Regions from separate parts of the Priestia sp. P5 genome, predicted to be linked through region 2. Evidence: riboswitches for the same ligand, from Rfam matches in the RefSeq annotation. Region 2 holds a riboswitch; each other region holds the start of a gene.

Region 1 (7,680 bases), on a different contig from region 2:
TTATTTTACATCTTTTCAATATGATGGTACAATATTCAAAGATTAAGGCTATGATACTTCTTCCTTCTCATCCAACTCTTAGAATTTAGAGGTATCCCTTTCCTTAATCCATTAACTTAACTATACATATATTCAAAGTCAGGAAGCACAGCGCCTGGCTTTTTCTGTGCAAATCATACATGGTGGTGTTTGAATGAAAAACGATATTTTTTTAAGAAGACAGTCTAAAGTAATTGTAAAACAAGGATCAGATATATTAGCCCCAGCTTATGTAGCTTCCATGTTAAAAAACATTGAGGCATTAGGATTTACAGCTTCAGCTTCTTTAATTGATCGGTTACTCACTCTTTCGTTCTACGAATTTATGTCTTTTTATGAGCAGCTTCTCTTATCTTTAAAAAGACTTTTTGGCGCTCATGTCAAATATAAACCGATGTATCCTAACTTTCCAAACGAAGTCATGCAAGCTTCCGAAGCAGAACTATACATAAATGCCGTGGTTCACTATCTGACTGGGGTTTTACCAAACAGTGAAAAACAAGATGTTTTTCCACTGTTAGATACTACAGATTTACGGATTATTGACCTCGGAACGGATGAAGAATTCGGCCTTATGATGCGCCAATTAATTTGCGCCAATACCTCATTATCGCAAATGGATCGATCAGACATTGAATGGTCTCTTGTCAATTTACATGTATTAGACCTACTTCCAGCAGTCATTCCTCAAAAAGAAAATGCTGCATTTGTTAGCTCTGTTTTAATTAAAACAAAAAAATTACCTATTGATGTCTTGTCTTCTTATTTAAAAACAGCAACAGATGTTTTACGTTTGGCAACTGCTTTATCTGATGGCGATATTAGCCTTTCATCACCCACTTTATTTAAGAAGTTTAGTCGTTTTGAACGCCGAAGCTTGTTGCAGCTGCTAGAAAGAACTTCAAACGTAGAAGAAGATATGTTTCGTTATAAAGTAAAGTGGATTCGTTTAGGTGAAATTTTACATCCTGGAGAATACAAACATCGATTTCCTAACGCTGCTAAAGGATTCGATGCTGTTCGAAACCATAAAAAACCATTGACCTTCTATAGTAAAGTAGAGAAAGCACTCGAGCAAAAAGACGTCTCAAAAGCAGTTTCACTTTTAGAAAAACGTCCAGGTGACTTTGCTAGACGAATTGACCATTTACTGCGCTTATCTACTGGGGAACAAGAAGCAGCTTCTATTATTACAGCATTTGCAACGGTCACTCATCATGTCTCTACGCCAGTACTTCTTCAGCTCTATTCACATATGAAGCATCGACATCATAGACAAGATATGCGCGTAGTGTTTCCAAAAGGGAATGTGTCCAAAGTAATGGCGCTTGATAATCCCTTACCTTCTCTTCGTAAAAATTTTTGTGATGATGTAATAAATGCATGCAAAGATGCTTTACATGAACGTTTTGCTAAGTTGCCACCTCTTGGAAATGTATGGATTGATGAACGTTTGCGTGAACAAACTATACCATTTTCACAGCGTTCAAGCAGCAAAACGTTAAAAACGATTAGTAGGGGCAGTAAATTAACAATTCCTGAAGGCGATACACTTCGTTTTTTCATTTGGTGGAAAGAAGGCTTTGTAAATGGTGAACACACCGGTAATGTAGATATTGATTTATCTGCCGGAATTTACGATGAAAACTGGCAGTATAAAGAGCATATTTCTTATACAAACTTATCTTCAAAAAGCTTCAAAGCTTTTCACAGCGGAGATATTACATCTGCTCCTAACGGGGCATGTGAATTTATTGACTTGCATATCCCTACGATTCTAAAAAAAGGCGGCCGTTATATATTGATGAGCGTTTATTCATTTTCTATCCACCCTTTTGTTATGCTTCCCGAATGTTTTGGAGGATGGATGGTGAGACAGCACGTAGAGTCCGGCGAGATATTCGAACCTTCTACCGTACAAAATAAAGTAGATCTTGCTAGTGATTCCACGATTTCCATCCCCTTAATTTTTGATTTACAAGAGCGAAAATTAATTTGGACGGATATTTCGCTACATCATCATGTTGAATTTGAAAATAATCTCGAACAAAACAATGGATCTGTCTCTCTTATGGGAAAAGCCATGACAAAGCTGTTGAAGCCAACGCTTTATGACCTTTTTTCATTTCACGCACAAGCTAGAGGAACACTTATCCACGATAAACAAAAAGCTGACACTATTTATTCTCTTGATGAAGGTGTTACCCCTTATGATATTGAAACAATTATTGAAACCTACCTAAACTAATTAATTTACAGGAAATTAAGAATAAATAAACGAAAAGACCTCTTTCCAAGAAAGAGGTCTTTTCGTTTATTTCACTAGCTTTTGCTCAGTCCCAGCTGAACTCTGACTTCGTTTGTGGAATCCTTTTGCATAGTACGCGATAATAAGACCGATAAACCATAATGGTCCGATGACAACTGCAATTCTTGTATCTGGATTATATGCCATAAGAACAACAACAAGCGCTAGGAACGCAAGTGACACATAAGATGTTAACGGAAATAAAGGCATTTTATATTTCAGCTTTGCCTCTTCACCTGTTTTTAACGTTTTGCGATACTTAATTTGAGAAAGCAAAATAATTCCCCATGTCCAAATCGCACCGAATGTTGCAATGCTTGTTACCCACGTAAATACTTTGGCAGGCACAATGTAGTTTAACGCTACTCCCACTAATAAAGCACCCGCTGATGCTAAAACTGCTTTTCCCGGCACGCCGCCTTTTGTAAGCTGGCCGTATCCTTTTGGCGCTTCTCCGTGCTCTGCTAAGTTAAACAGCATACGGCCTGTACTAAAAATACCGCTGTTACAAGAAGAAAGAGCTGCTGTTAACACGACAAAGTTAATAATGCCAGCAGCCGCTGGAATGCCGATTTTTTCAAATGTTAATACAAACGGACTTCCCTGTGAACCAATTTCTTGCCAAGGATAAATCGACATAATAACAAATAATGCACCGACGTAGAAAATAAGAATACGCCAAAAGACAGAATCAATCGCTCTTGCTAAAGATTTTTCCGGATTTTTCACTTCTCCTGCGGTAACGCCGATCATTTCAATTCCTAAATACGCAAACATAACCATTTGCAGCGACAGCAAAATACCTTTGAATCCGTTCGGGAACAGTCCGCCGTTGTCCCACAAGTTTTTGATACCAGTCGCAACGCCGCCGTTGCCTATTCCAAACACAATCATTAATAATCCAACGGCAATCATTAACACAATCGCTAAAATTTTAATAAGTGCAAACCAAAATTCCAGTTCACCATATGCCTTAACAGCTAAGAAGTTAACCGTTGTCATGATGACAAGCGCGGATAACGCCCAAATCCAGTTTGGTACATCCGGATACCAATACCCCATATAAATACCAACGGCTGTAATTTCAGCCATACATGTTACAACCCATAAAAACCAGTAGTTCCAACCTGTTAAATAACCAGCAAGCGGCCCTAAATAGTCGCGTGCGTACTTGCTGAATGAACCTGCAACAGGTTTTTGAATAGCCATTTCTCCAAGTGCTCTCATAATAAAAAACATAATCATTCCGCTAAATCCGTACGCCAATAATATTCCTGGTCCTGCTAATTTAATAGCAGATGCAGATCCAAGAAACAGCCCTACCCCTATGGCTGCTCCTAAGGACATCAGCGTCACATGTCTTTCTTCTAACCCGCGTTTCAATTCTTTCCCCTGAGTTTTCCCCTGCATAAACGTCTCCCCTTTTTCCAATCTGTCAAAACGAGATGAATACAGCCTTTTGTTAGCGCTTTCATATAAGTTTGTGCTAAAAGTCAGCTAGGCTATATATTTGTATTCTATCACCTTTCTCTCACTTTTCTTTTGTCGAAAAACGAAAAAATTATCTTATCATTTTGTTTAAACGCACAATTAGATGCAGACACTGCTTTTTTACTATGTATTTATTATTGCACCTAAGTAATAGTATTTTTTAAAAATAGAAAAACGCCGACTCAACTCCGTCAGCGCATCGTTCATTTTATGCTTTTTTATAAAAACTAGCATTTATCTCGCGGGTTCAAAAGTTTTACAGCCAGGTTCTTCCGTTTCAGAAACATGGTGACTACTTTCAGGACTCACAACGTAAATGGACTCTGCACTGCATTTATTTCCGGATTTCCAATACATGCACTCATTCACTTCACATAATACACCTTGGGCCACTGTTATCCCTCCTTTGCTTGTCTTATCTATTTACTACCCGAAATATAACGATTCTAACATTTTCACGCAAAAAAACCGCTTGTTTATCAAGCGGATCTTTTTATTGCGTGTGTTCAACATACTGTTTTTTAGCTAAATATAACTCACGGCTCAGCGTGATCCGCCGTTCTCTCAAGTGCCTTAATTTAGTCTGAAATTGTTCGTTAGTTGGCTCTTTTTGAATCAAGCGATACGTAAAAGAAATATCTTCATTTAACTGTTTAAAATCTTCCCATATCTCTTGAACTAGGGCGGATTGTTTTTCTTCAAATGAACGATTTTGCTGCGTTTTTAGCGCGGCTAAAGTTTCCTGCTGCCACGTTTCGTCTTTTATTTCTTTGGCTAATAAGTATAGATCTAAATAATCATCAGTGCTTAACGCTGTTTGTCTACTGTTCAATGTCCTCACCTTTTCTATACGAAATGTTTCTTCCTAAGAAGAGGATTTCATCATAGAAAAAGATTCCTCTTCTTATCTGTCAGAGCTAGGCTATGCTGGAATTAGCACCATTCAATAATTGTGGTTGCTGAGGCTTCAAAGGGCCAGTCCCTCCACCTCTCTAGATAAGAATATTTCGTTTTTAAATTATTTCTGACTATTCTAATATGTTTTATAGGTTACGTCAATAGCTTTTCAATAAAAAGAAAAAATAAGTAAAATATGGTATGATTTCATAAAGGATGGTGAGCACATGAAACGATATATGTTATCTGCTTTTTTGGGAAGCTTGCTGCTGCTTCTTACTATTGCTTTTTCATCTACTTTCCATATTGCAATTGTCAAAACAACGGGAAGCATCGGAGGAATTATTTTAGCTGCGGCAGCTTTAGTTATGAACGCGCTTGAAGATCCCCCTTCCTCAGATAATACAGGTGGAGGAGCCGTTGAAGTACTAGATAAAGGAGCCGTTTGGGCTACTTATTTACTTTTACTTTCACTGCCAAACCTCATCGCGTGTATAACATCTTATGTTTTATGGACTCGCTGATATTCACCAACGTTACGGACGTTTTACCATCTGTAAGGTCATTGATATTTGTTTATCTACAAATCCAAGGTCACGATACACATGCTGTGCAAAATTCCCAGCATGAACGCTGAGTCTGATTTCAGGATATCCTTTGATAGACAATTCATTGATTGCTTTTTGCATTAACGGCTTGGCTAGACCTTGCCCGCGGTATTCCGGTACAACATATAATTCATAGATAAAGCCAATTTCTTCTTTTGAAAAGAAGTCGGCAGACGGGCCGATAAGAACCCAGCCTGCGAGTTTATTTTCTTGTCTCGAAACTAAATAATAACAGCCTTTTTTAAGGGCACTACCAACTAGTTCATTTACGCGTTCAGCTGACGGATGAAACTGCTTCATTGTTCCTTCAAACAGCGCATCAGCAGATTTTGTCCGAATTTCCTGTATTTATTCTTCAGTAGCTTTTGCAATCATTACGATCTCTCCTTTCGTGTTCGTTTTCCACATGCGAGGATAAATTCCTGCAAAAAAAGTCTTCGCCTAAGCGAAGACTTTTATTTAAATTCAAAATGTTCTTGATGATTGCCTTGTTCGTCCGTCCAGTTAATCATAATGTCTAAACCTGCCGCTTTTCCAGGAACAGCAAAATTCGCATAGCGAAAACGCTGACCGCTTTTGCTTAAGTTAGACCTTTCAATGGGAGAAAACAAGCTGTATTTTGCCTTGTTTTTTCCTTCATGCCGAAAAGCTTGGACCTGTACGCGCTCTACATCTTTTCCAATGTTTTCAACGGTTAATCCATATGTATGATAGACGTTATTTTTCCACTTTAACTGATTATCTCCGGTCATGCTCGCTTTTGTCAGCTCAACGGCCCATTGTTCAGACGATTTCTTCATTGGAAGCTTTTCAATGGAAAGAGCACTGACGTGAATAGTTGCACAAGCAAGCCAAACAAAACAAAAAGTGCTGACTGTATAAAATAGTCTTTTCATAGATTTTAATCTCCTTAGAAATTTTAGTAGTAGCATCTCCCGTTACGCTAAAAATTATGATAAACGCTTTAACAAAAAAAGCCTCTCCATTTAGGAGAAGCTTCTTATTAATGCATAAGCAAATCTTTTTGTTTGTCTAATGAGTGTTTTGTATATAAATCTCTTTCAACCGCATATTTGGGACGCTGTTTCACTTCGTTAAAAATTTTGCCGATATATTCTCCGACAAGACCCATTCCCATTAGCTGCAAGCCGCCTACAAGCCAAATCGATAAAATAAGAGACGTCCAGCCAATTTGCGTATGATCTAAATATTTTTGAATCAGCGCATAAATACCAAACGCAATACTAAAGAGAAAAGAAGCTCCTCCAAGCAGCGTTAATAAGCGTATTGGCGCTACGCTAAAAGATGTAATCCCGTCGAATGCAAAAGCGAGCATTTTCTTTAGCGGATATTTTGATTCGCCCGCTGTCCGTTCTTTGCGGTCATATGTGACTTCCGTGGAGCGAAATCCTACTAATGGTACAAGACCTCGCAAAAAGACGTTTCCTTCTTTATATTTCATAAGTTCACCAAGAGCACGTTTGCTCATGAGACGAAAATCAGCGTGATTTTGAACGAGCTGAATTCCTAGCTTATTCATAAAACGGTAAAACCCTACTGCCGTGGTTCGTTTAAAAAATGTATCGGTTTCTCTGCTGTCTCGAACACCATATACGACTTCATACCCGAGCCAATATTTCTCTACAAAAGTACGAATGACGCTGATATCATCTTGCAAATCTGCGTCAATCGAAATGACACAGTCAGATTGCTTATGGGCTGCTTCTAGTCCTGCGAGCAAAGCATTTTGATGTCCTACATTTCGCGCTAGCTTCAACCCTTTTACAAATAAATTACTGCAGCTTTCTTTTTCAATAAGCGACCACGTGCTGTCTTTGCTTCCATCGTCTACAAATAAAATGGTACTTTCACTTGATACAAGACGTTCATTTATCAGTTCTTTTACTACAGTAGTTAATTGAAAAGATGTCTCTGTGAATACTTCTTCTTCGTTGTAACATGGAACAACAATCGTTAAAATAGGTCTGTTCATGTTATTGCCCCCTTACTTTGCTTCATATACATACACTTTCCAAGCAGACTGTTTATCGTTAAATGCTTTTAAAAAGTGCAAACCATCACTTTCAGCATTTTCGATTGGAACGGCTGAAAAGATATAGCGACCGCCCATTTTCTTAAATTGGCTGATATTAAGCTGCAAATGACGGATTTTTTTCGTTGAGTCTTTTCGGTAATCATATTTTTTCCCTAGCTCGCTAACAAACACATAGCAGCGGTTCCCCCAGTGATCATAGTAGCTTTCTAACTTTTTATTTTTATCAAGCTCTTTGGCAATGATTTTGCGAAACTCACGTTTATATGTTAACGGATAGAAGT
Region 2 (7,680 bases):
TTTATAGGCAATTTATAGGCAACAGTGGATTTTGCTAATAATAGGCAAATGCAGGAAATCAATAGCTGTACATGATACGTATATATACAGTATGAATGACCAATAAGGATAACTAATAAGGAGGAAAAACAATGAGTAACTATTACTATGGCCAAGAACAAGGGCAAAATCAAAATCCACGCCAAAAATCAAGCCAAAAACGCAGCCAAAATGTACAAATGCCTGATAAAGGCTATTCTTCTCACTTCAAACCCCTAACAGGAAGAGTGGTGACCGTTTATCGTGGAGGACCTGAATCTAAAACAGGTTATTTGGTTGACGTGCAGTCAGATTATTTAATTTTAGCGGTAGAAAGCAATAATAACAATAATGGTGAAAATAACAACCAAAACAACCAAAAAAACCAAAACAATCAAAACAATCAAAACAATAATCAACAAGAATATACCCTTGTATATTATAACTTAGCGCATGTAAAGAGTATTACTGAAGATACTATGTCAAATTCAGCGCAAACCTTTACAGGGTTTAACGAAGAACTAGAATTATATCGAGGAAAAACTTTTGCTACAACTTTATCATTAATGAAAACTAAATATGTGCAGGTTAATCAAGGTGGACCTGAGAAAAAAGCAGGTCAGCTTCTTGATGTCTTAGGTTCATTTGAATCTGCTTATATAGTATTACTCACAGAGGACGACGGTGTCATTTATATTAATACTGAACACGTTAAGAGTGTGAGTGAATATCAAAACAACAATGGAGATCAAGCTAATCAATCTGCAAATGAACTCTTAGTGAGCCAAGAACCAGAATATATGAAATCCAAAAGCTTTAACGATCTTTTTGCCCACCTTTCTCATAAATGGGTATCAATCAATAATGGAGGACCTGAAGCTGTAGAGGGCGTGTTAGTACAAAGCCGAAATGGTACATTTACACTTGTGCAGAATAATCAAGTATTACGCTTACAGCCAAGACACGTTAAAACCATTTGTGTAGGAGCAAAAGGGGCTTTTAAGCAAAACGATAACAATCAAAATAATAATGAAGAAACAGAAGAAAATGGAGAGACTGAAGCTGCGAAGTCTACAGAAGAACGTACAGGAGAACGTACGGGAAGCCGCACAGGTGGACGTACAGGACGCCGCACGGGTGGACGCACAGGTGATCGTTCTCGAGGACGCCGCACGGGTGGACGTACAGGTTCACGCTCTTCAACACCGGCTGAGAAAGTTATTAAAACGAAAAATTATCGTTGGAAAGCATGATGAAATGGAACATAAAAGGTGCTTATAAAGCACCTTTTCTATCATATAGGAAAAAGGAGGAGAATCAGAATGAGTATGAATCATTATATCAATAAAATTGTGGAGTTAGATATTTCAGGAAAAACGACATTTGTTGGCAGACTTATTGATCTTGGATTAGATATTATGGTTTTGTATAATGGACATGATTATTTGTATATTCCTCTTTTACACATGCATCGTTTGCGGGAAGTATCGGAAGAAGACTATACGGTTTTACGTGAAATAGAAGAGAATTTAATAGAAGAAAGTCAGCGGATTTCTTATCGGAATATTTTACAGCAGGCAAAAGGGAAATTTATTGAAATTTATGTAACGGGAGGGAAATCATTGCATGGCTATATCACAAGCGTGCTGAATGATTATCTTGTGTTTTATTCTCCAGTGTATAAAAATGTCTTTGTTTCTCTGCATCATTTGAAATGGCTTACCCCTTACAGTAATGAGTTAACCCCTTATTCTTTAAGTGACAAAGAGCTCCCAGTAAGGCCCGCCTCTGCACCTTTTGTCAGAAACTTTGAAGAGCAGCTTAAAAAATATGAAAATCAACTGGTCGTATTAGATTTAGGGGATCAATCAGAAAAGATTGGTGTACTTAAAGAAGTTTCTAATAATATTGTTGAACTAATTACGGCAAATGGAGAAAGTATGTATTGGAAGTTAGCTCACGTAAAAGCTGTACACTTGCCTTAGAAAAAGAGACCTCCCTGTCGTCTCTTTTTTTTATGTGTTTAGCAAGACAAGTATATTGAATAAACAAATGAGATGATTTAAATTTTTTAGAAAATTATGTTGACAATAAAGAAAATCTTTATTAAAGTTAGTAACAACAAACGTTAACCACCAACAATTATATAGAACTCTTATCAAGAGTGGCGGAGGGACTGGCCCTGCGATGCCCGGCAACCATCAAATGAAACATTCATTTGAACGGTGCTAATTCCTGTGGAACATCAGTATTGTTCTAACAGATGAGAGAAATCGTGTATAAACGAACACTCTTCCATCTGTGAAGAGTGTTTTTTATTTTGAGTGAAGGAGAGAAATAGATGAAAATTGAAACTTTATTAGTTCGTTCAGGAGTAGGTCGTGATCCTTCAACAGGTTCTATTACAACACCCATTTACCAAGCATCAACATTTGCTCATCCTGCTTTAGGGCAAAGTACAGGATTTGACTATGCACGTACGGCAAATCCTACTCGTACAGCATTGGAAGAAGCAATTGCTGCTTTAGAAAAAGGAGAAGTAGGAGTAGCATTCGCTTCAGGAATGGCGGGTGTAATGGCAGTTTTAGCACTATTTAAAAACGGAGATCATTTAATTGTATCAGAGGATTTATACGGAGGAACGTACCGAGTACTAAATGAAATCTTTTCAGAGCAAGGAATTACTGTTTCGTACGTCAACACAGCACATCTCGAGCAAGTAAAAGATGCGCTTCGTCCCAACACGAAAGCTTTATTTATTGAAACACCTACGAATCCAATGATGCACGTGACTGATTTGCCAGAAGCAATTGCGTTAGCTAAACAGCATGATTTGCTTACCATCGTTGACAATACCTTCATGTCCCCTTATTATCAGCGTCCTTTAGAGCTTGGAGCAGATATTGTAATACATAGTGCAAGCAAATACATTGGGGGTCATAATGATGTAGTTGCTGGTCTTGTAGTGGCTCGATGTAGTAGCTTAGGAGAGAAAATTCGTTTTTATCAAAATGCAGCTGGGGCAATCTTAGGGCCACAGGACAGCTGGTTGTTATTACGCGGTGTTAAAACGCTAGCGCTTCGTATGGAAAAGCATAATGAAAACGCGCTGAAAATTGCAAATTGGCTTACTGCTCATGATCTCGTGGAAAAAGTGTATTACCCTGGTCTTGAAACACATCCAGGCTATGAAATCATGAAGAAACAAGCAACTGGATTTGGAGGCATGATTTCTTTTGCTGTCTCACACCCTGACATCGTGTCAGTACTTTTAGAAAATGTCAAAGTTATTACATTTGCAGAAAGCTTAGGAGGCGTAGAAAGTTTAATGACATTCCCAGCTCGTCAAACACACGCTGATATTCCGGAGGAAATTCGAAATCGTGTCGGAGTAACAAACTGTTTACTGCGGCTATCAGTTGGAATTGAGCACGCAGATGATTTAATTAAAGATTTGAAGGAGGCATTTGATGCATACCAACAATAATAAACATAGATTTGGTACGAACTTAATTCATGCAAATACAGGAATTGACGGTCATTTTGGAGCGGTTAACGTACCTATTTATCAGGTATCTACATTTAACCAAGAAGATGAGACGAACAACGGCCGTTATGACTATTCTCGTTCAGGAAATCCAACTCGTGAGGCTTTAGAAAACACCATTGCTCAGCTAGAAAATGGATACGCTGGTTTTGCTTTTTCATCAGGTATGGCTGCTATCTCATCGGTGTTATCTATTTTTGAATCAGGGGATGAAATTTTAGTTTCACACGATACGTACGGCGGGACATATCGTGTATTAACACGATTATTTTCAAAGTTTGGTATCAAAACAACTTTTGTTGATACAACGAAGGTTGAGAAAGTAGAAGAAGCTATCACAAAAGATACGAAGGCTATTTATATCGAAAGCCCTTCAAATCCATTTTTACAGGTAACAGATATTAAAGCAGTAGCAAGTTTGGCGAAGGAGCGCAATCTTCTTACAATTGTGGATAACACGTTTTTAACGCCTTATCTACAGCAGCCAATTGACCTTGGTGTAAACATTGTGATTCATAGTGCTACAAAATATATCAGCGGCCACAGTGACGTCATTGGCGGTTTAGTTGTAGTAAGCGATGAAAAGTTAGCAGAAGAAGTAAAGTTTGTGCAAAATGCTTTTGGTGCTATCTTGGGACCACAGGATTGTTTTTTACTGCTTCGGGGAATTAAGACATTAAAAGTTCGTTTAGATCAGCAGTTAAAAACAGCGCTGCAGTTTGCAAAATGGCTTGAAGAACAATCTCTAGTGAGCCGTGTATACTACCCGGGCTTAAAAAGTCATCCAGACCACAAACTGATTTCAGAACAAGCAAATGGATACGGAGCTATGATTTCTTTCCAAGTACAGGATGAAAAAGTAGCACGACATATTTTACAAGGAGTCAAATTAGCTTCAATTGGCGTTAGTCTAGGTGCAGTTGAATCCATTCTAACGCATCCTGCAACAATGTCTCATGCAAGTATCCCAAAAGAAGTACGTGAAGAAAAAGGAATTACTGATTCACTTCTTCGTCTTTCAGTAGGGTTAGAGGAATTCGAGGATTTAAAGCAAGACTTTAATGCTGTTTTTCAAAGCTTAGAAGAAAAGGCGTTAATTAAATAAAGAAAAGAGACTGGGACAAAAGTATTCTAGTTAAAGTTAAACAAGAACTATTAATCAAAATTACTGATTAATAGTTCTTGTTTTTTGTTGTCATGGTGAACGTAGGTTTCATCTATTTCGTTGCTTCTAGCGGTTGATTGGAGGGCCAGGCGAAGACTCCTGCGGGAAAAGCGGAAGGGATGAGACCCCGCAGAAGCACAAGCGGCGAGGAGGCTCATCGGCCGCCCGCGGAAAGCGAAGCCTTGCACGGAAATCAACCGCGGTGTCACAAGCGGTTCAGCTCCTTTATCCCATTTGTTCGTCTTTACACTGGATTGATATCCGTTATATACAGCTATCTAAAAGGTTTGTGTATAGGGACGTAAGCGCAACTTTTTCATCAGAGGAAAGACTGCTGTTTAGAATTCTTTTTATGCCAAGATGATATTTTACATACGGTGTTTGCCGGACGCGTGGATGAGTCATTTCATCTTTTAAATCTTTCATAATGGCTTCGTGAAGCTGATCTTCACTTGTCATGGCTTGTTTAGAAGCAAACGAACGGTTTAACCATAGGGTTTGATAAGCTGCTAGTAAATGTTCAGAAGTCATTGTTCAAAGAGCTCCTTTAGATTAGTTTCTTCATTAGAATAGTCTATAGTTTACCACAAGTATTAATACGTGTACGTAACTTTTACAGAAGCAGATACAGTCAAGGACTGAGCTTGAATAGGGGGAGAGGCCGCTAATAACTTAGGCGAGGAGCCAGATGACTGATAGACGGGGCCTTCTTCGATTAGAATGGGGGTTTGGTTAATAGGGAGCTGAAGCGTGTTGGCAATGGTAAAGGCCTTTTCTTTGGCATTCAATAAAGCTTTACTAATTGCTTCTTGTTCATATTTATCATCATTTGTAACGTGAAATTGAAGGTCTTGCGCTACGTTTGCTCCGCTTGAAAACGTAGCGTTATAGACATCGCCCGCTTGTTTTACATCTTGTACTCTTACTCTAAATAAGTGCTGTACTTCGTATCCTGTAAGAGTCGATTTTCCATCGCTGTAATCATATTTAGGATTTATGGTGAATGAAGCTGTTTCAATTTGCTGGTCGTTGATTCCAAGATTTTTCATCTCTTGCAGCAAAGTGTTTGAAACAGCTGAATTTTCTTTTAAGGCTTCTTGAACGTCTCGGTTTTCCGTACGAGTTCCAATCGTCATGGAAATTTCATTTGGAATGGCTGAAGCAGTTCCTTCACCAATTACTTTAATTTCTCTATTTTGTGTATCTACGCGCAGTTGTTGTGTAGGTTCATAAGGCAAATAAGAATGTTGCATACAAAAACCTCCTTTATTGATCTTTAATATATATATGATAAGCAAAGGAGATTAAAAACAAAAAGAGGTTGAGACATAACTAAATCAACCGCTAGACGCAACTATATACATGAAACCTATATTCACCATACCAATAAAAAAATCCGAACGAATTTGATTCTCCATCAAGAATCTCGATTCACCGTTCGGATCTTCCTTCAATTAGCATACTTTTTTTCAGCTTCTCTTTGTTTATTTCGATTCTTTTATTAAGATTTCTTTCATTTCAATGAATTGATTTTGAACATCGTTTGACGGTTTCTTTGTTAGTAAACTTACAATAATAACAGCTAATAAGCTTAAAAAGAAACCAGGAATCATTTCGTAAAGAGCATCCTTAAACGGAGTATTTACCCAAATTAATACCGTAACAGCACCTACAATCATCCCTGCAAGTGCTCCCCATCGAGTCATACGCTTCCAGTAAAGACTTAGTAAAATAGCAGGACCAAATGCAGAACCAAATCCAGCCCAAGCGTATCCAACCAGCCCTAAAATCGTATCACTAGGTTTTAAAGAAAGCAAAATAGCGATAATTGCAACACCTAAAACCGCAGATCTTCCGACCGTTACAAGCTCTTTGTCAGAGGCTTTGCGTCGGAAAAATGTTTTATAAAAATCTTCTGTAACAGAGCTTGCCGTTACAAGCAGCTGAGAAGAAATCGTACTCATAATTGCTGCTAGTAAAGCTGCATATAAAAATCCAGTAATTAACGGATTGAAGAGTATATCCGCAAATTTAATAAAAATAGTTTCAGGGTCTGCTAGTTTCATACCCGTTTTTTCTACATATGCAATTCCAACGAGCCCTGTCAGCATAGCACCAATAATAGAAATAATCATCCAGCTCATTCCAATACGGCGTGCGGGTTTTAATTCCTTAACAGAAGAGATAGCCATAAAACGGACGATAATATGAGGCTGGCCGAAATAGCCAAGTCCCCAGGCTAAGAAGGATATAATACCTAAAACGGTCGTACCTTTAAAAATGTCCAGATATGCTGGGTTAATGTCCTGTACAATATCCATTGTTGTGTTAACGCCTCCAACATCAGTGAAAGCAACAATGGGTACTAAAACTAAAGCAAGAAACATAATAACGCCTTGAACAAAATCTGTTAAACTAACGGCTAAAAATCCACCGAAAAGAGTGTAGGCAATAACAACAGATGCTGTTACAAATAAGCCAATTTGGTAATGTAAATCAAATGCTGACTCAAATAACCGTCCGCCTGATACCATACCAGCTGAAGTGTAAAGAGTGAAGAAAATAAAGATGACGATTGCTGATACTGTTCGAAGAATCTTGGCGTGGTCGCCAAAACGATTTTCAAAAAAGTCTGGGATTGTAATCGAGTCATTCGCTACTTCCGTATAAGTGCGAAGACGCGGAGCGAGGATTAAATAGTTTAAATAAGCACCTATAGACAATCCCACCGCTAGCCAGACGCTAGAAAGGCCAGTCACATACATGGAGCCAGGAAGCCCCATTAACATCCATCCACTCATATCGGAAGCGCCAGCTGAAAGGGCGGTAACGGCTGGACCTAGTCCGCGTCCTCCTAACATATAGCCAGCTACATCTTCAGTGGTTTTTCTATAGGCATACCATCCTATTCCAAGCATTCCCACAAAATAAATGCCGAGTGAAATATAAA
Region 3 (7,680 bases), on a different contig from region 2:
TGACTACTTCGGAATCGGTGACCTTGTTCAATATGTAAATGCCGTTACAGAAGAAGAAATCAATGATTTGTTTGCTGAATATGCCGACGCGTACGAATTTGTCTACGGTGATTATTCTGCAGAAGACTGGGAGTCTAGCGTAAAAGTACAGGCAAGCTATGAAATTGCGATTAAACGTTTTCTAGATGAAGGAGGCTACAGCGCCTTTACGACTAACTTTGAAGATCTATACGGTATGAAACAGCTTCCTGGTCTAGCCGTACAGCGTTTGATGGCACAGGGATACGGATTTGCCGGTGAAGGAGACTGGAAAACAGCCGCGCTTGACCGCTTGCTTAAAGTAATGAGCCGTAATCAGTCAACGGGCTTTATGGAAGACTACACGTATGAATTAGCACCCGGACGTGAGTCAGTGCTTCAATCACACATGCTTGAAGTAGACCCGACGCTAGCCGTAAACAAGCCAAAACTAATCGTTTCTCCGCTAGGTATTGGTAACCGCGAAGACCCAGCCCGCTTAGTGTTTGACGGTAAACAAGGAGAAGGCGTAGTCGTTTCCATGGCTGACTTCGGTACGCATTACAAGCTGTTAATTAACGAAGTATCGGCATTTGAGCCGGAAGTTCCAGCTCCAAATCTTCCGGTAGCGCGCGTGCTTTGGAACATTAAGCCGAACTTCCAAGACGGCGTTAAAGCGTGGATTGAAAACGGAGGAGGCCATCATACGGTTCTTTCATTAAATTTGACGACGGATCAAATCGTCAGCTATGCAAAGCTTGTTGATCTAGAGTACGTCATTATTAAGTAAGCATTCACATTTCCGAGGGAGCGCTGCTTCCTTGGAAGTGAAAATATAGCGTTAGTAAAAGAACGCCGTTTTTAAGAATAAATGAAAGCGTTTTAAATTTGTGTGGTAGGGAGCAAAACTAAGACAATACAAAGGGGATCTATAATCATGAGTAAAGTATCAAGTAAGTTTATCTTCTTCTTCGGCTCATTTGCCGGTATTTTATTCGGTTATGATATTGGAATTATTGCTGGTGCAGAAGGTCATATCCGTGAAGCGTTTCATTTAAGTCCGCTCTGGCTGGGAATTGTGGTTTCGTCGCTAATGGGAGGAGCCATTATCGGTTCCATTTTAAGCGGATTATTAGGCGATAAGTTTGGACGAAGAAAGTTAATTTTAATTTCGTCTATCATCTTTCTTTTAGGCTCCATCGGTTCCGCGATTGCACCAGAGGAAATTACGTTAACGATTGCGCGCGTCTTTTTAGGTACAGCAGTAGGAACGGCTTCTTCGTTAGTTCCTGCCTATATGTCAGAAATCGCACCTGCACATATTCGCGGAAAGCTTTCAGGTTTAAATCAGCTAATGATTGTAATTGGATTATTATTAAGCTATATCGTAGCCTTTATTTTTGAGCCGGTTCCAAACAGCTGGCGACTTATGCTTGGCAGTGCCGGTATTTTTGCGATCGTTTTATGCATCGGAATGATCAAGCTTCCGGAGTCACCTCGCTACTTAATTAAAAACGGAATGGCAGATAAAGCGCGTGAAGTACTGCGCACGCTTCGTTCCTCAGCAGCTGAAGTCGAAGCTGAAGTATCTGAAATTGAAAGCGTAGCTGTGCATGAACAATCAGGCATTAAACAGCTGTTTCAGAAAAAGTTTCGTCTAGCTTTAATTATCGGTGTCGGAATGGCAACTTTTCAGCAGATTCAAGGCTCAAACTCAATTGTTTATTATGCAACAAGCATTGCCCGTCAAGTTGGTTTAGCGCCACAGGTAGCTGCTGGTTTTACGGTCATTGTTGGGGTAATCTTTGTCGTGACAACACTTATTTTTCTGCAGTTTGTTGATAAATTCAACCGCCGTACCATTCTTACAATTGGCGGAGCGGGAATGGCTCTTTCCTTTTTCACACCGGCTATTCTTGGAGCAGTAGGCGTTAATGAATCCGTCGTGAACTGGGTTACGTTAATTGCACTTTGCTGCTTTATCCTGTGCTATGCGTTTTCTTGGGCGCCGCTTACGTGGATCATTGTAGGAGAAATTTTCCCGCTTTCTGTACGCGGAATCGGTGCTGGGATTTCATCTGCTTTTAACTGGACAGGATCGCTTGCAGTAGGGCTTGTATTCCCAATTTTAGCTGATCAGTTTAGTTTGGGCGTTATCTTTTCAACGTTCGGGATCATTTGTATTCTCGGATTATTCTTCATACGTTTTGTAGTTGTTGAAACAAAAGGACGCAGCCTAGAGCAAATTGAAACGGACATGGCAGCTCGTTCTGAAAGAAATTCTTTAAGTCCGGTTGAGCGTAATAAATATGTTTGATTGTCGTAAATGTTTTAATTGTAAGGTGCTGAGATAAAAGTATTTTAGCTGAAGTGAAAAACGAACCACTAATCAAAGTGTTTGATTAGTGGTTCGTTTTTTTATGGTGAACGCAGGTTTCAGCTGTTTCATTTCTTCTAGCAGTTGATTGGAGAGCAAGGCGAAGCCTTGCACGGAAATCAACTGCGGGGCAACAAGCGATTCAGCTCATGTATCCCATTTGCCTTTAGATTAGATTCATTTCGTTATGTCTCAACCTCTTTTGGGAAACCGTACGAAACCTTGTAGCAGAAGGCTCAGTCAAACGTTATAATAGATAATGAATGATGATATATTCTCTATATTTGTCATATATTTGTATTACATATGTAATTGAAGAAAAACATTCACTTGATATACTGTTTAATGACTTAACTTTATCTCAAAATTTACAGTGAAATGCCTGTTTATAGAGGCTTAGAACATACACAGCAAATGGAGGAGCTACAATGGCAAACGAAAAGATGCAAGAAGGACTTGATCGTTTTATTAAGGAAGATTTAAATGACCTTTTAGGTAGACTGTTCCCTTTAATGGATCGTGAGTGTGCTGAGGAAAAGAGAAAGCTTATCGAAACAGCGGTAGAGTACATTTATTCGTCAGGATATCACCAAGGAGCAAAAGACTTGATCGAAACACATCGAAAAGATGATTACAAATTGTTAAGGCAAAAATTAGCGTCAACGCCTCCTAAAAACTAATTTTTTTGAAATTTCTTTTGACAACATAAATGTAAGGTGTTAAGATGACTCTACATTCAAAATATTATAAATAATTAAAACTCTTATTGAGAGAGGCGGAGGGACTGGCCCTGTGAAGCCCGGCAACCATTTAACAGTCTTGTTGAAAAGGTGCTACATCCTGCAAAGCGTACAGCTTTGAAAAATAAGAGAGGATTTCATAGATACTATGCCTCTCTATTCATGATAGAGAGGCTTTTTATTTTATGTGAATATGTTTTGAATGAACAATTTTATAAAAATGCATCAGGTGCTGTGTAACGAATGTACGCAGCTTAAAAGGGAAGACCGGTGAAAAGCCGGCGCGGTCCCGCCACTGTAATGGGGAGCAACTTATTAACCACTGTTTCATGTTGAAATGGGAAGGGATAGGAAGCGATGAACCTAAGTCAGGAGACCTGCCTGTTGTATGCACTTAAGCTCTACGGGATATAGAGAGGAGTGAGGAATACGTGTTGAGAAAAACAGGCTATCTCAACTTTAGTTAAGTATGCGTATCATCTCTCTTTTCATTTCGAAAAGAGAGATTTTTTAGTTTACCGATAAAAAATATACAGGGAGTGGAAAAAATGAGCAGTGTAAAAAGTTCAAACTTAGGTTATCCAAGAATTGGTGAAAAACGAGAATGGAAAAAAGCGCTTGAGCAGTTTTGGGCAGGAAAACTAGAGAAAGATATCTTTTTGCAGGAAATTGAGTCTCTTCGTCTGGGGCATCTGAAAAAACAGCGTGATGCAGGAATTGAATTGATTCCAGTCGGCGATTTTAGCTTATACGATCACGTGTTAGATACAGCCGCTATGTTTGGTCTAGTGCCAAAGCGCTTTGATTATGACGGAGGGCCGGTATCGATTGAAACGTATTTTGACATCGCCCGAGGAACAAAAGGTGCGGTAGCCTCTACGATGATAAAATGGTTTAACACAAATTATCACTATATCGTACCGGAGCTTGAGGAATGTACGCCGTCACTTGTAGAAAATCGCCCGCTTCAATTTTACAAAGAAGCAAAACAGAAGCTGAATATTGAAGGCAAGCCCGTGATCTTAGGTCCAGTAACATTTGTGAAGCTGTCAAAAGGATATAAAAAAAGCGAGTTTAAAGAAGTAGTTAAACAATTTGTTCCGCTTTATGCAACTATCTTAGCGGAGCTGCAGGCAGAAGGAGTAGAGTGGGTGCAGATAGATGAGCCAATTTTAGCTACAACGCTATCAAAAGAAGACCTGGCGCTGTACAAAGAAGTCTATCAAACTTTGAAAAAAGCGGCACCGAATGTAAAAGTCATTTTGCAAACGTATTTTGACAGCGTTGATCACTATAAAGAAGTTGTGTCTCTTCCTGTTGAAGGAATCGGCTTAGATTTTGTACATGACCGAGGAGAAAATCTCACTGCGCTTAATAAATATGGTTTTCCAACGGATAAAGTGCTGGCAGCGGGAGTGATTGACGGACGAAACATTTGGCGTGAAAATTTGGACGAACAGCTTTTAACGATCAGTGAAATTGAAGAAGCCGTATCAAAAGATCGTTTGATTCTGCAGCCTTCATCAAGTCTACTACATGTTCCCGTTACGGTGAAAAATGAAGAAACCATTGAGCCAGTGTTAAAAAATGCGCTGTCTTTTGCAGATGAAAAGCTAAAGGAAATCACGCTTTTAACAAAAGCGGTGCGGCAAGGAAAAGAAGCAATAGAAGAAGAAATAAGCGTAAGCAAACAGGCAATTCAAGCATTAAATGGATCATCTTTTCGAAATCATCAAGACGTGCAAAAAGAGCTGAAGCAGCTGCACAGCTATAAAGCAGAGCGACAAGCGCGGTTTGACGTACGTCAACGCGTTCAGCAAGAAGCGTTTCAACTGCCGCTTCTTCCCACGACAACGATTGGAAGCTTCCCGCAAACAAAAGAAGTGCGAAAAGAGCGTTTAAAGTGGCGTAAAGGCGAGTTAAGCGATGAAGCATATGAAGCGTACATTAACGAGGAAATAAAAAAATGGATTGAAATTCAAGAAAACATCGGCTTAGATGTCCTTGTGCACGGAGAGTTTGAGCGTACGGACATGGTTGAGTACTTCGGTGAAAAATTAGGAGGCTTTCAGTTTACGAAGTTTGGCTGGGTGCAATCTTACGGTTCTCGCTGCGTGAAGCCGCCGCTTATTTACGGAGATGTATCGTATGAGCAGGCGATGACGATCAAAGAAACGGTCTACGCACAGTCTCTAACAAATAAGCCGGTTAAAGGAATGCTGACGGGTCCGATTACGATTTTAAATTGGTCGTTTGTGCGTGATGATATCCCGCGCTATGACGTCGCAAATCAAATTGCGCTTGCTCTTAGAAAAGAAGTAGAAGCACTTGAAAGTCAGAGCATTTCAATGATTCAAGTAGATGAACCGGCACTGCGTGAAGGACTGCCGTTAAAACGAGAAAACTGGAACAGCTACTTAAACGCTGCGGTGTATGCATTTAAACTAGCCACGGTATCGGTGCAAAACGAGACGCAAATTCACACGCATATGTGCTATTCAGAATTCGAAGAGATTATTGATGCCATCAAAGCGCTTGATGCCGACGTGATTTCCATTGAAACGTCTAAAAGCCACGGTGAATTAATTTATGCGTTTGAAAAACATACGTACAATCAAGGAATCGGACTTGGCGTGTATGATATCCACAGCCCGCGCGTACCGAAGCTTGAAGAGCTTCAGCGAAACATTGACCGCGCTCTGCAGGTACTTGATCCTGCATTGTTTTGGATTAATCCCGACTGCGGCCTTAAAACAAGAGGAATCAGCGAGACGGTTGAAGCTTTAAAAGTGATGGTTGAGTCTGCAAAACAAACCAGACAAAATTTATTACAAAACGTTTAATGATAAGAAATTAAAGACCAAGCAGTGTAACCGCTACACTGCTTGGTCTTATGGGATTTTAAAAGGCCAAAAATATCCATTGACACTTCCCGTACATTTTTGTATCTTTTTAAAGGTGTTTTTAAAATCAGGGAGGTACAACATGAGTAACAACAGCACGCAGCACGTTAAAATTGTAACAGCGGATCCATCAGCGCTAGGTCTATTCGGACTTGCCATGGTAACACTTGTTGCATCGTTTCAAAAGCTTGGGGTAACCGATGGTGTTTCATTGGTATTGCCATGGGCGATTTTTTTAGGCGGAATAGGACAGTTAATCGCGTCTATGCAAGATTTCAAACATAATAATACCTTCGGCGCAACTGCTTTTGGTGCCTTCGGGTTATTTTGGCTAGGTGTAGCTATGACATGGCTTATTCAGCTTGGAGCATTTGGGGAAGCGCTCGCAAAAGAAGCGGATCCGAAGCAGCTCGCATTTGCTTTTGTCGGCTACTTGATTTTCAGCGTTTTTATGACAGTTGGAGCAATGGGCACTCATAAAGTATTATTTATTATTTTTGTGTTAATCGATTTCTTATTCATTGGATTATCGCTAAGTACATTTGGTGTGGCATATGAGTACACGCACTTACTAGCAGCAGTTTCAGAGCTATTAATTGCTCTGTTTTCATTCTATGGATCTGCAGCGGCTGTATTAAATACTCACTACGGTCGAGTTGTGCTTCCGGTGGGCAAGCCGTTTGGTGCATTTATCAAATAATCAAGACGTTAATTAAAAAGCGAAGTAGGGTTGAATTCTGTATGATGCAGAGGTCAATCCTTTTTTGTTTGGGCATTTTTATATATAGTAGAAAGAGATAGTTATATGTAATAGAAGCTTTTAGAGAAAAAAGAGAAATACATAATGAGAGGAAACGTTCCAATGATTATAAGACAAGTGGATGAAAAAGATTTAAACCAATTAATTACGTTAGAAAACAAAGGCTTTACACCTGAAGAAGCTGCCTCAAAAGATGCATTTATCACGCGGATCAACACCATTCCTGATACGTTTATCATCGCCCAAGAAAATGAAGAAATAATCGGATATGTGAACGGTCCCGTCATTTCAGCTCCGTTTATCACGGATGATTTGTTTGAAAAAACGATTTCAAATCCTGAGACAGGCGGTCATCAAAGTATTTTAGGGATTGTCGTAAATCCCAAGCATCATCACAAAGGAATTGCGAGTAAGTTGCTAAGAGAATTTGAAAAACAAGCGCGGAGCAAACAGCGCTTAACGATTACCTTAACGTGCAAAGAAGAATTGATTCCTTTTTACGAAAAAAACGAATATGTGAATCAAGGCGTTGCCGAGTCTCAGCATGCAGGCGTCCAGTGGTTTAATATGAGTAAGAAGCTTTAATGTTACTACTATGAATTGCTTGTTACACCGCTAATGATTTCCGTGCAAGGCTTCGCTTTCCGCGGGCGGCCGCTGAGCCTCCTCGTCGCTTGCGCTCCTGCGGGGTCTCACCTGTTCCGCTTTTTCCCGCAGGAGTCTTCGCCTTGCCCTCCAATCATCAGCTAGAAGCACCTGCATACACGAAACCTACGTTTACCATACCCATAAAAAATTAGCACGAGGTGAATTCTTAATCAAACTCGTTCGCATTGTCCTTCAACTAACCTACTTGTTCTAACCTCTATTTCAGTTATGTAA
Region 4 (7,680 bases), 210 kb from region 2:
GAGATGAACCCTCCATTCCCGCAGCATACTGCCTAGCGGCTTTATTATAGTGTTTTTTCACATTCAAAGCCGCTTTGTCAGCCGATTTCGACAGCAGATCTGTTACTTCTTTAAGAGAGCGGTTTAACATAAATAAATTAAATAAGACAACGGCAGAGTGCGGAACTTGAACTGAATACTCTTCTTTTAAATCTTTTTGTATCAGCACCGTAGGAGGTGGACTTGTTTCATCTCTTACTTTTTCGCAAAAATCAACGTTTAATTCTATTTCTTTTGTTAAATAAGAAGCTAGTAAATTAGCATTTAAACCAGCTAGCGGTTCCCCTACATGAGTTTCTTTTCCATAACACAAAAAGCTTGGCATGATTTTCCCAATCGATCCTGAGTACACGTAGTTCGTTTGATCTCCAGGATAGCGGCTGAACACTGGTTCTGCATTCAGCATGAGAGAAAAATCCAGCTTATGTTTGCGGGCAATCTCTAAAAGAACAGGCACTGCTTTTCTCATCCCAAGCGAATTTACTTCTTCATCCGGCACCGACAGCAGCAGGATGTTTCCGTCAAACTCTCCGTTGCACGCTCGTTCAACCATACTGATATGCAAGGCAATGCCTGCTTTCATGTCCATCGTTCCTCGGCCAAAAAGCCAGTCTCCTTTTATCATATCTTTTTGTACGTGTGCCGGAACTTGTTCCATATGGTTATAAAAAGTACTCGTTAATGTATCAGCGTGAAAAGCATCCTTTTTCCACTGTCCATAATCTTGTACATCCACTACATCGTAATGACTTACTAATACAACTGTTTTATTCGTATTTTTCCCTTGAACAAAAGCTGTGACAATTGATCGCCCGTCTCCTGTTGAATGAAGCTCGACCTGCTCGTTTTTTTGAAAGTAAGGCAGCTTCAATAAATACGACGCTATCGATTCAGCCATTTCCACTTCTGCCATCGTTCCTGTCACGCTAGGTATAGAAACCAATTCGCTTACAAGCTTTTTTAACTGTTCTTTTGTTTGATACAAAGATGTTTTGTTCGACATACCCTTCATCTCTTTCCTTTTTCTAAATTTTCTATCAAACAAAACCATTCGTCAATCCCTTTGACAGAGACCCTTTCATTCTATCCCTATGTATCATAGTATGGCGCTGCCTTTACGCACATGATAAAAAAAGAGTGCGCGGCTAGGGATAGCACCGCACACTCTTTTTTACTTTTCGTCATCTTCTAAAAAGTCTAGGATACGATCAATAAGCTGTTCGCTTCCTGCATCGTTTCCGTGTTCAAGAGACATTTCCATTTCAATGCTCCTTTCATAAAATATTCTTGTTTTATAACATACCACAATTCATTTCGAATGTAACCTTTAATTTGTGTAAAAATTTCGACAATTTATGATTAATCTTAAAACCTAGTGAATATTGATTATACCCACCAGATTCTTTGCTTGTCAAAAACCATGCTTTCTATTTAAAAATACTTAAAAAATAGAGGCGCGAGCAGACTTCTTCTATAAAAGACAGCCTACTCGCTCAAGTTTGGAACAGCATGATGAATAAATTTCTAGTTCATTTGCTTTTTGTACATCTTTAATATCTATGCCTACAGCATATGTACGAACATGGTTTTCGACCACAATTTCATAAAATGTTTCTAACTCACGATAAGCTACTTGATAATGCTTTCCTAATAATTTCACCGCTTCCTTTAATGCTTTCTCTCCTGTATGTGCTGCAACTGCTGTATGACTCATAAAACCCTCTCCTTTTAGAAAAATAAAAAAAACTCATTTTGCTTTGATGCAAAATGAGTTTTTCACCCGTTTTATCACCCAAAGCACATGCTTTGCTGGTAGGAGCACCTTACATTCGTAGGTTGCTGTGGAGTCAAAGAGCCAGATCTCTCGTCCACTCGTGATAACTTTTTTAATTTAAAATTTATTTTATCAAACAATTTCATCCGCGTAAATAGAAAAATAAAAATATTTTAATTTTTTAGGTAATGGAATGAATTCAAAAAATGAAAGCTTAAATTAGCAAAATACGCAGCTGCTACAAGCAATGCCTCTTCATTTAATGAAAAAGAAGGATGGTGCCATTCATATTCTCCAGCTGTACCCATCCATACAAAAAATCCTGGTATATGCTGCTGATATACGGCAAAATCTTCTCCTCCAGGCGATTGTTCAGCTTCTACGACTTGATAACTAAGATCCTCCGCCGCTTTAATAGCCAGTTTTTCCAGCGTATCATCATTGTTTACTACAGGAAGATATGGATACCATTTAACGTCTACTGAAGCCCCGAAAGCTGCGCCGACCCCTTCAGCAGTTCGTTTCATAAGAGCCGGTATTTTTTCTCTCGCTTCTTCTTGAAAGGTACGCACCGTTCCTTCAAGCGTTACTTTGTCAGGAATGACGTTCCACGAGCTCCCTCCATGGATTTGAGTTATGCTGACAACAACATTTTGAAAGGGGCTGAGATTACGGCTGACAATGGTTTGTAAACTAGTAACAATTTGACCAGCAGCAGCAATCGGATCTATTGTTTTTTCAGGAATACCCGCGTGACCTCCTACTCCTTTGACGTCAATTTCAAAACGATCAACACTTGCCATTAAAGGTCCCGGTTTGATACCAATGGTTCCTACAGGAAGATCCGGTTTGTTATGCATCCCAAATATCGCTTCCACTCCTTCGAGCACACCTTTTTCAACTAGCATTTTTGCTCCAGAAGCCGTTTCTTCAGCTGGTTGAAAGATAAATCGAACCGTGCCGCAAAGCTCCTTCTGACGCTCTTTGAGAAGAATGGCTGCTCCGATTATAGAAGCCGTGTGAAAGTCATGGCCGCATGCGTGCATAACACCGTTCACTTCAGAAGCAAAGGGCAGATTGGTTTTTTCTTCAATTGGCAGCGCATCAATATCAGCTCGAATAGCGATAGTAGGTCCCGGCTTTCCTCCCACAATTTCTGCTACTGCTCCTACGTCTAATTGGAATTCATCCGCTATAGAAATATCATAGTGTTTTAACCACTTTTTAATACGTTTAGTTGTTTCATATTCTTTCATTGAAAGTTCTGGAAACCGGTGCAGCTCACGGCGTATGTCTATTAGCTTATTTAGTAGTAATTGATCTGTCATCTTTATCACTCTTTCACATGTCTTAATTTGGATCACTTCTCTATCTTTTACGACAAAGAATGTACCTCGTTGAATTTTTTATAAAGAAATACAGTCGTATAACCTTCTGCAAGGTGCTTTTCTTTAGCTTGAACATATCCTTTTCGTTCATACATCTCAACTAACCAAGGATGTTCTTTTGCTGTTCCTAAAGACACACCTGGTGATTTAAACATATTTTTTATTATCTCTTCCTCTACTAGATGCAGCAGCTTAGATCCAACGCCTTTACTGGCAAACGACGGGTCCACTGCAAACCACCAAAGGTGCGGAACAGCAAACGGACCTGGATGTTCTCCCCAAGGCATTCGTATAGACACAGTTGCAGCGATTCTTTTATCTTCTTCATATACATAGCAAAGGTTTTGAGAAATGTTTTTCTTAACGAGGGCAAGATCAGCAGTAGCTGCTAAGAAAGGAATGCCTAGCTCTCGAATAGGCTTATATGCTTGTAGAGTCAAGTTCAATAAGTTATCTGCATCGTCATTTGTTGCCAAACGGAATTCATTTTTCATCTCTTCGTCTCCTTATGTAGTGCTTAAATATTTCATTTAACTTATAAGTTTACTAAGAATTAAAAAAGACAGACTGCCGCCTTGCGTACTCACTATACAACTGCTTTTATAACGTGTCAAATTTCATTATCTCTTTCTATGAAAGCTATCATAAAAACCAATACTTACAGTTTATTATACTGAACAAATATCAATAAATCCCCTTACGAAACCCCTTTCATTACTTTCGTTAAATTTTCAACCGCAATTATAGAGCCACGTATGATAAAATAGAACACGGTAGTTGTAAGAAAAGCAAACAGAAATGTAATCACTAGCATAATCGAGGCTGCTTGCTCTTGTTTCATAATAAGATAATAATTTGTCACTTCAATTACAGTAAGTGTTATGACCATCATATATAGCATTTCACATGTAAACTTTGAAACGCTTTTTTTATTTTTCATTCCCTATACCATCTAAAGACATAGAATGTCTAATCTATATTAGTAGTATCGGCATATTTTTATATGTTTTTGTAAAAACTAAAGAAGAATTGAAGCAATTATTATTGGCGCTTTTCCACTAAATATTGGAATACATATCATTCTGCAAGGCGCTGCAACAGCAGTTGATAACTGTCTGATTATTCTTTCATTTGACCAAACTCTACCTTTGCTTATAAAATGAAGATTTGTAGAAAGGAGTACGAAAAATTTTATGTATACGTATCAAACAGGCAATCAAACAATTGACTACAAAATTGAAGTCGTTCCAAATAGAACCGATATCACGGTGCAAATTTGTGACAAAGAAGGGGTAAAAGTTATTATCCCAAGAGGTCTTAATGAAAACAATGTGCGTTCAATCATCGCACGCAAAGCAACATGGATTTTAAAACAACTAAACGGTTCACAGCCAGCTGAGGAAAAGCCAGCTGCTCCAAAGAAAGAAGCAGTAAAAAAAGAAACAGCTAAAAAAGAGGCTCCTAAAGCAGCAGCTTCTGCAGCTAAAACTGGTTCTTTTGAAGAAGGAGACAAATTCCCTTACCTAGGACGTCAATACCGCTTAAACATCGTTCGTGGAGATGTAGCAAAGGCTGAAATGACATTCCGTGCAAAATTCATTGCTACAGTACCTGAAAGCTGGAACGAGCAGCAAACAAATGAAGGTATTGGACAACTATTAACAGAGTGGTACCAAGGCCGCGCAGGTGAAAAATTCCAAGAAGCTTTGAAATCTGTTAAAAAAGCAGCTGACAATGCTCCTGAATCTGTTAAGTGGGACGAGTTAGGTGAAGAATACGCTACGACTCAAGATAATACAATCGTATTAAACTGGCGTTTGCTAACAGCTCCTCTTGCAACAATTGAATATGTCATCGCTTCTCAATTTACAAATGCAGATGAGTTATTCGAAGATGCAGCTGAACGCAAACAGTGGTTAAGCGATAACACCCTAAACGCATTTTAAGTTTATACATAAAAAAAGCACGCGGCGAACGCGTGCTTTTTTTATTTAAATAGAAGTACTCGAATAATCTCACTGCTCAAAAATTAGTTAACCTGATAGGTTCATTCAAGTGCATCTTATAAACAAATATATAATATACATGTTTAAAATGTTATTAACCTAATTTTAAAAGCAGTAAGTAAGACTAAACTGATTCTATAAAAAGCTGCTTTTTATCCTTTTAATACTCTAAACGCTTCTCTTACTTTTCGTGCAAAATCTAACGGTGACTCTACGGATTCAAAGTGCATATACATTGCTCTCGGCTCTTCAAATAGCCAATGGTTGTGAACGGCCGTAACCTTAATATCTCTTTTTCTAAGCTCCGTTAATAATGGATTTACTTCTTCTTGCAAAAGCACGGTTTCACCTAGATTTAGCGCTCTTCCTTTGCTGTCTAAATCTTCAAAAGTGAAAAATTGAGGGGTAACTAACGGAGAGCGTGTTGGACGCCCTAAAATTTTAAAACGAATCGTACGAAACTTTTGTACCAAACAAACGCCATTTTCATCTAAACTGCCTTGTCCACCTAGAATTCTCGCAAACTCCTGACACAGACTCTTTTTATTTTCCCAACTCATTATGCTGACTTCCTCTCTTATAATAACTTGTCCTTCCTTAATCAATATATGTGAAAGTTGTCAAGTAGAAACGGCAGACACACAGGGAAACTACCCATTTTATGAATCCTGCTTATCAAAAGTCATATTTATTTTTCTTTGTTCATATCAATAGCATGTATTTTTGAATTTAACTAAAAAGAGAAATTCAAATGCCCATTTAAAGAATTTACTTAAACAATTTTTTAAAATTGAATTTGTAGGGGGAAGTAAAATGAAAAAAATAGGCAAAGATGATTTTATTTCAGGGTTTGTTCCTCATCATAATCATGGCTCAGTGGACTACACTTCTGTTGCGTCAGGACATGTCCATCAGTGCCTCGATGTAACGTCTCCTCCAATTCAAAGCGAGGATGGAAGCCACATTCACTATACAGAAGGCTATGTTGTTTTTGAAGACGGACATACCCATCATTACAAAGCCTACTCTGGTCCCGCTATTCCTATTGGCAACGGTATGCATGTTCACTATTATGACTTTTACACCAGCGAAGACAACCAGCATCGGCATCATGTCAAAGGTGTAGACCATCCTGCTCCGGGCGATAGATAATGAAATAATTTAATGCAATAAAGCCAAAGTCTCAGCTTGCGTTTATATAACCTCTTTAATAAAAGTGAGGCTGGGATAAAAGTATCTTAGCCCAAGTGAAAAACGAACCATTGATCAACATGTTTGATGAGTGGTTCGTTTTTTTGTGATGGTGAATATAGCTTCATCTGTTTCGTCCCTTATAGCAGGTGATTGAAGGGCAAAGCGAAGCCTTGCACAGAAATCAACTGCGGTGTCATAAGCGGTTCAGCTCATGTATCTCATTTGTTCGTCTTTAGGTTGGATTCATTTGGTTATGTCCCAGCCTCTTTGTACAAGTCTCTCCCTCTGCTTATGCTTAATCTGCTTAAGCGAAAAAGGATACGCGAGCTCTTTATTCCAAAAATTCGACATACCAGGTCTTTGGACATGTCAAAGTTTCTACACTAATCGATATATTGTGTTTTAAAAGAAAGATATATATAATCAAGAAAATGTTTGATTTTGTTTAAATGTGGATACCTATACCTATAAGCAAGATAGCAAACACTTAAGATGAGTGGTTACGCTGTAAAAGTTGTAATGACCATGTAAAGAAAGGAAGTGCAGCTTATGAAAGGACAGAGCTTTTTTATTTTAGGACTTATATTTGCTCTTATCATTGCTGTTTTAGCTGTAATTAACAACGATCCTGTACAATTTAACTATGTATTTGGTTCACAAAAATGGCCTCTTATTTTAATTATCTTAACAACGGCTGTGTTTGGAGGAGTTGTTGCTGCTTCATTGAGCTTTGTAAAAATTGTTCAACTAAGAGGACAAGTGAAACAGAAAAACAAGCGAATTGCTGAGCTGGAAGAAGAAATCAAGCAGCATAAGCCTGTTGAGCCTGTTGTGGAAGAAGAACCAAATCAACCAGCTACTCGAACTGAGCGCGCTCAGTTATAATAAAGAAGAGCCGTTATTCTCTCGAATAGCGGCTCTTTTCATTTTTTTGTTCCGCCAAGCATATTTTTGGCATATACGCATAAACAGATAGATATGGAAAACTTTAGTTCTGAGTGGTACAATCAACACTGTTATATCTCTATGAAAAACTTAAATTGACAGTCTTACCGTTAAGAAGGTGTTCATCCATTATGGTCAATAAAAAAATAAAGCGTGAAATTCTTACATACACAAGCGTCATCCTCGGCACCGTTTTGCTTTCTGTTGTCGTTCAGCACTATTGGTTTCAGCCCTATACTGTAAAAGGCGATTCTATGAAGCCTATTTTGCACGAAGGCAATCGAATTATTATTAACAAACACAGCAAGCTGGAGCGCTTTGACATTGTCGTTTT

Evidence for each region. Region 2 has a riboswitch for S-adenosylmethionine ahead of MMB69_RS20945 (trans-sulfuration enzyme family protein). Riboswitches for the same ligand answer to the same signal wherever they lie in the genome.
Region 1: linked by a shared signal. The riboswitch ahead of MMB69_RS04720 (hypothetical protein) and the one ahead of MMB69_RS20945 (trans-sulfuration enzyme family protein) in region 2 are both predicted to bind S-adenosylmethionine.
Region 3: linked by a shared signal. The riboswitch ahead of metE (5-methyltetrahydropteroyltriglutamate--homocysteine S-methyltransferase) and the one ahead of MMB69_RS20945 (trans-sulfuration enzyme family protein) in region 2 are both predicted to bind S-adenosylmethionine.
Region 4: linked by a shared signal. The riboswitch ahead of MMB69_RS19860 (hypothetical protein) and the one ahead of MMB69_RS20945 (trans-sulfuration enzyme family protein) in region 2 are both predicted to bind S-adenosylmethionine.

Annotation. Positions count from the first base shown of each region.
Region 1 covers NZ_JAKWFJ010000001.1:917,398-925,077, reverse strand. The annotation lists gene MMB69_RS04735 (TerD family protein) at 194-2,287, shown strand; gene alaP (alanine permease AlaP) at 2,354-3,757, opposite strand; gene MMB69_RS04725 (DUF1540 domain-containing protein) at 4,073-4,231, opposite strand; gene MMB69_RS04720 (hypothetical protein) at 4,332-4,679, opposite strand; SAM riboswitch class I at 4,740-4,841, opposite strand; gene MMB69_RS04715 (hypothetical protein) at 4,963-5,259, shown strand; gene MMB69_RS04710 (GNAT family N-acetyltransferase) at 5,272-5,691, opposite strand; gene MMB69_RS04705 (hypothetical protein) at 5,799-6,239, opposite strand; gene MMB69_RS04700 (glycosyltransferase family 2 protein) at 6,347-7,336, opposite strand; gene MMB69_RS04695 (DUF6044 family protein) at 7,349-7,680, opposite strand, start outside.
Region 2 covers NZ_JAKWFJ010000002.1:817,768-825,447, forward strand. The annotation lists gene MMB69_RS20935 (spore coat protein) at 132-1,271, shown strand; gene MMB69_RS20940 (DUF2642 domain-containing protein) at 1,341-2,003, shown strand; SAM riboswitch class I at 2,171-2,288, shown strand; gene MMB69_RS20945 (trans-sulfuration enzyme family protein) at 2,360-3,505, shown strand; gene MMB69_RS20950 (trans-sulfuration enzyme family protein) at 3,489-4,670, shown strand; gene MMB69_RS20955 (hypothetical protein) at 4,995-5,261, opposite strand; gene MMB69_RS20960 (SIMPL domain-containing protein) at 5,324-5,983, opposite strand; gene putP (sodium/proline symporter PutP) at 6,215-7,680, opposite strand, start outside.
Region 3 covers NZ_JAKWFJ010000001.1:1,293,490-1,301,169, forward strand. The annotation lists gene araA (L-arabinose isomerase) at 1-808, shown strand, start outside; gene MMB69_RS06905 (sugar porter family MFS transporter) at 956-2,335, shown strand; gene MMB69_RS06910 (hypothetical protein) at 2,824-3,075, shown strand; SAM riboswitch class I at 3,156-3,266, shown strand; cobalamin riboswitch at 3,346-3,534, shown strand; gene metE (5-methyltetrahydropteroyltriglutamate--homocysteine S-methyltransferase) at 3,684-5,978, shown strand; gene MMB69_RS06920 (acetate uptake transporter) at 6,121-6,738, shown strand; gene MMB69_RS06925 (GNAT family N-acetyltransferase) at 6,883-7,383, shown strand; gene MMB69_RS06930 (hypothetical protein) at 7,406-7,537, opposite strand.
Region 4 covers NZ_JAKWFJ010000002.1:604,812-612,491, reverse strand. The annotation lists gene MMB69_RS19865 (M20/M25/M40 family metallo-hydrolase) at 1-1,042, opposite strand, end outside; gene MMB69_RS19860 (hypothetical protein) at 1,511-1,753, opposite strand; SAM riboswitch class I at 1,822-1,923, opposite strand; gene MMB69_RS19855 (M20 peptidase aminoacylase family protein) at 1,987-3,141, opposite strand; gene MMB69_RS19850 (GNAT family N-acetyltransferase) at 3,189-3,695, opposite strand; gene MMB69_RS19845 (hypothetical protein) at 3,899-4,093, opposite strand; gene MMB69_RS19840 (M48 family metallopeptidase) at 4,395-5,147, shown strand; gene MMB69_RS19835 (DUF1259 domain-containing protein) at 5,360-5,767, opposite strand; gene MMB69_RS19830 (YmaF family protein) at 6,021-6,359, shown strand; gene MMB69_RS19825 (LapA family protein) at 6,951-7,286, shown strand; gene lepB (signal peptidase I) at 7,478-7,680, shown strand, end outside.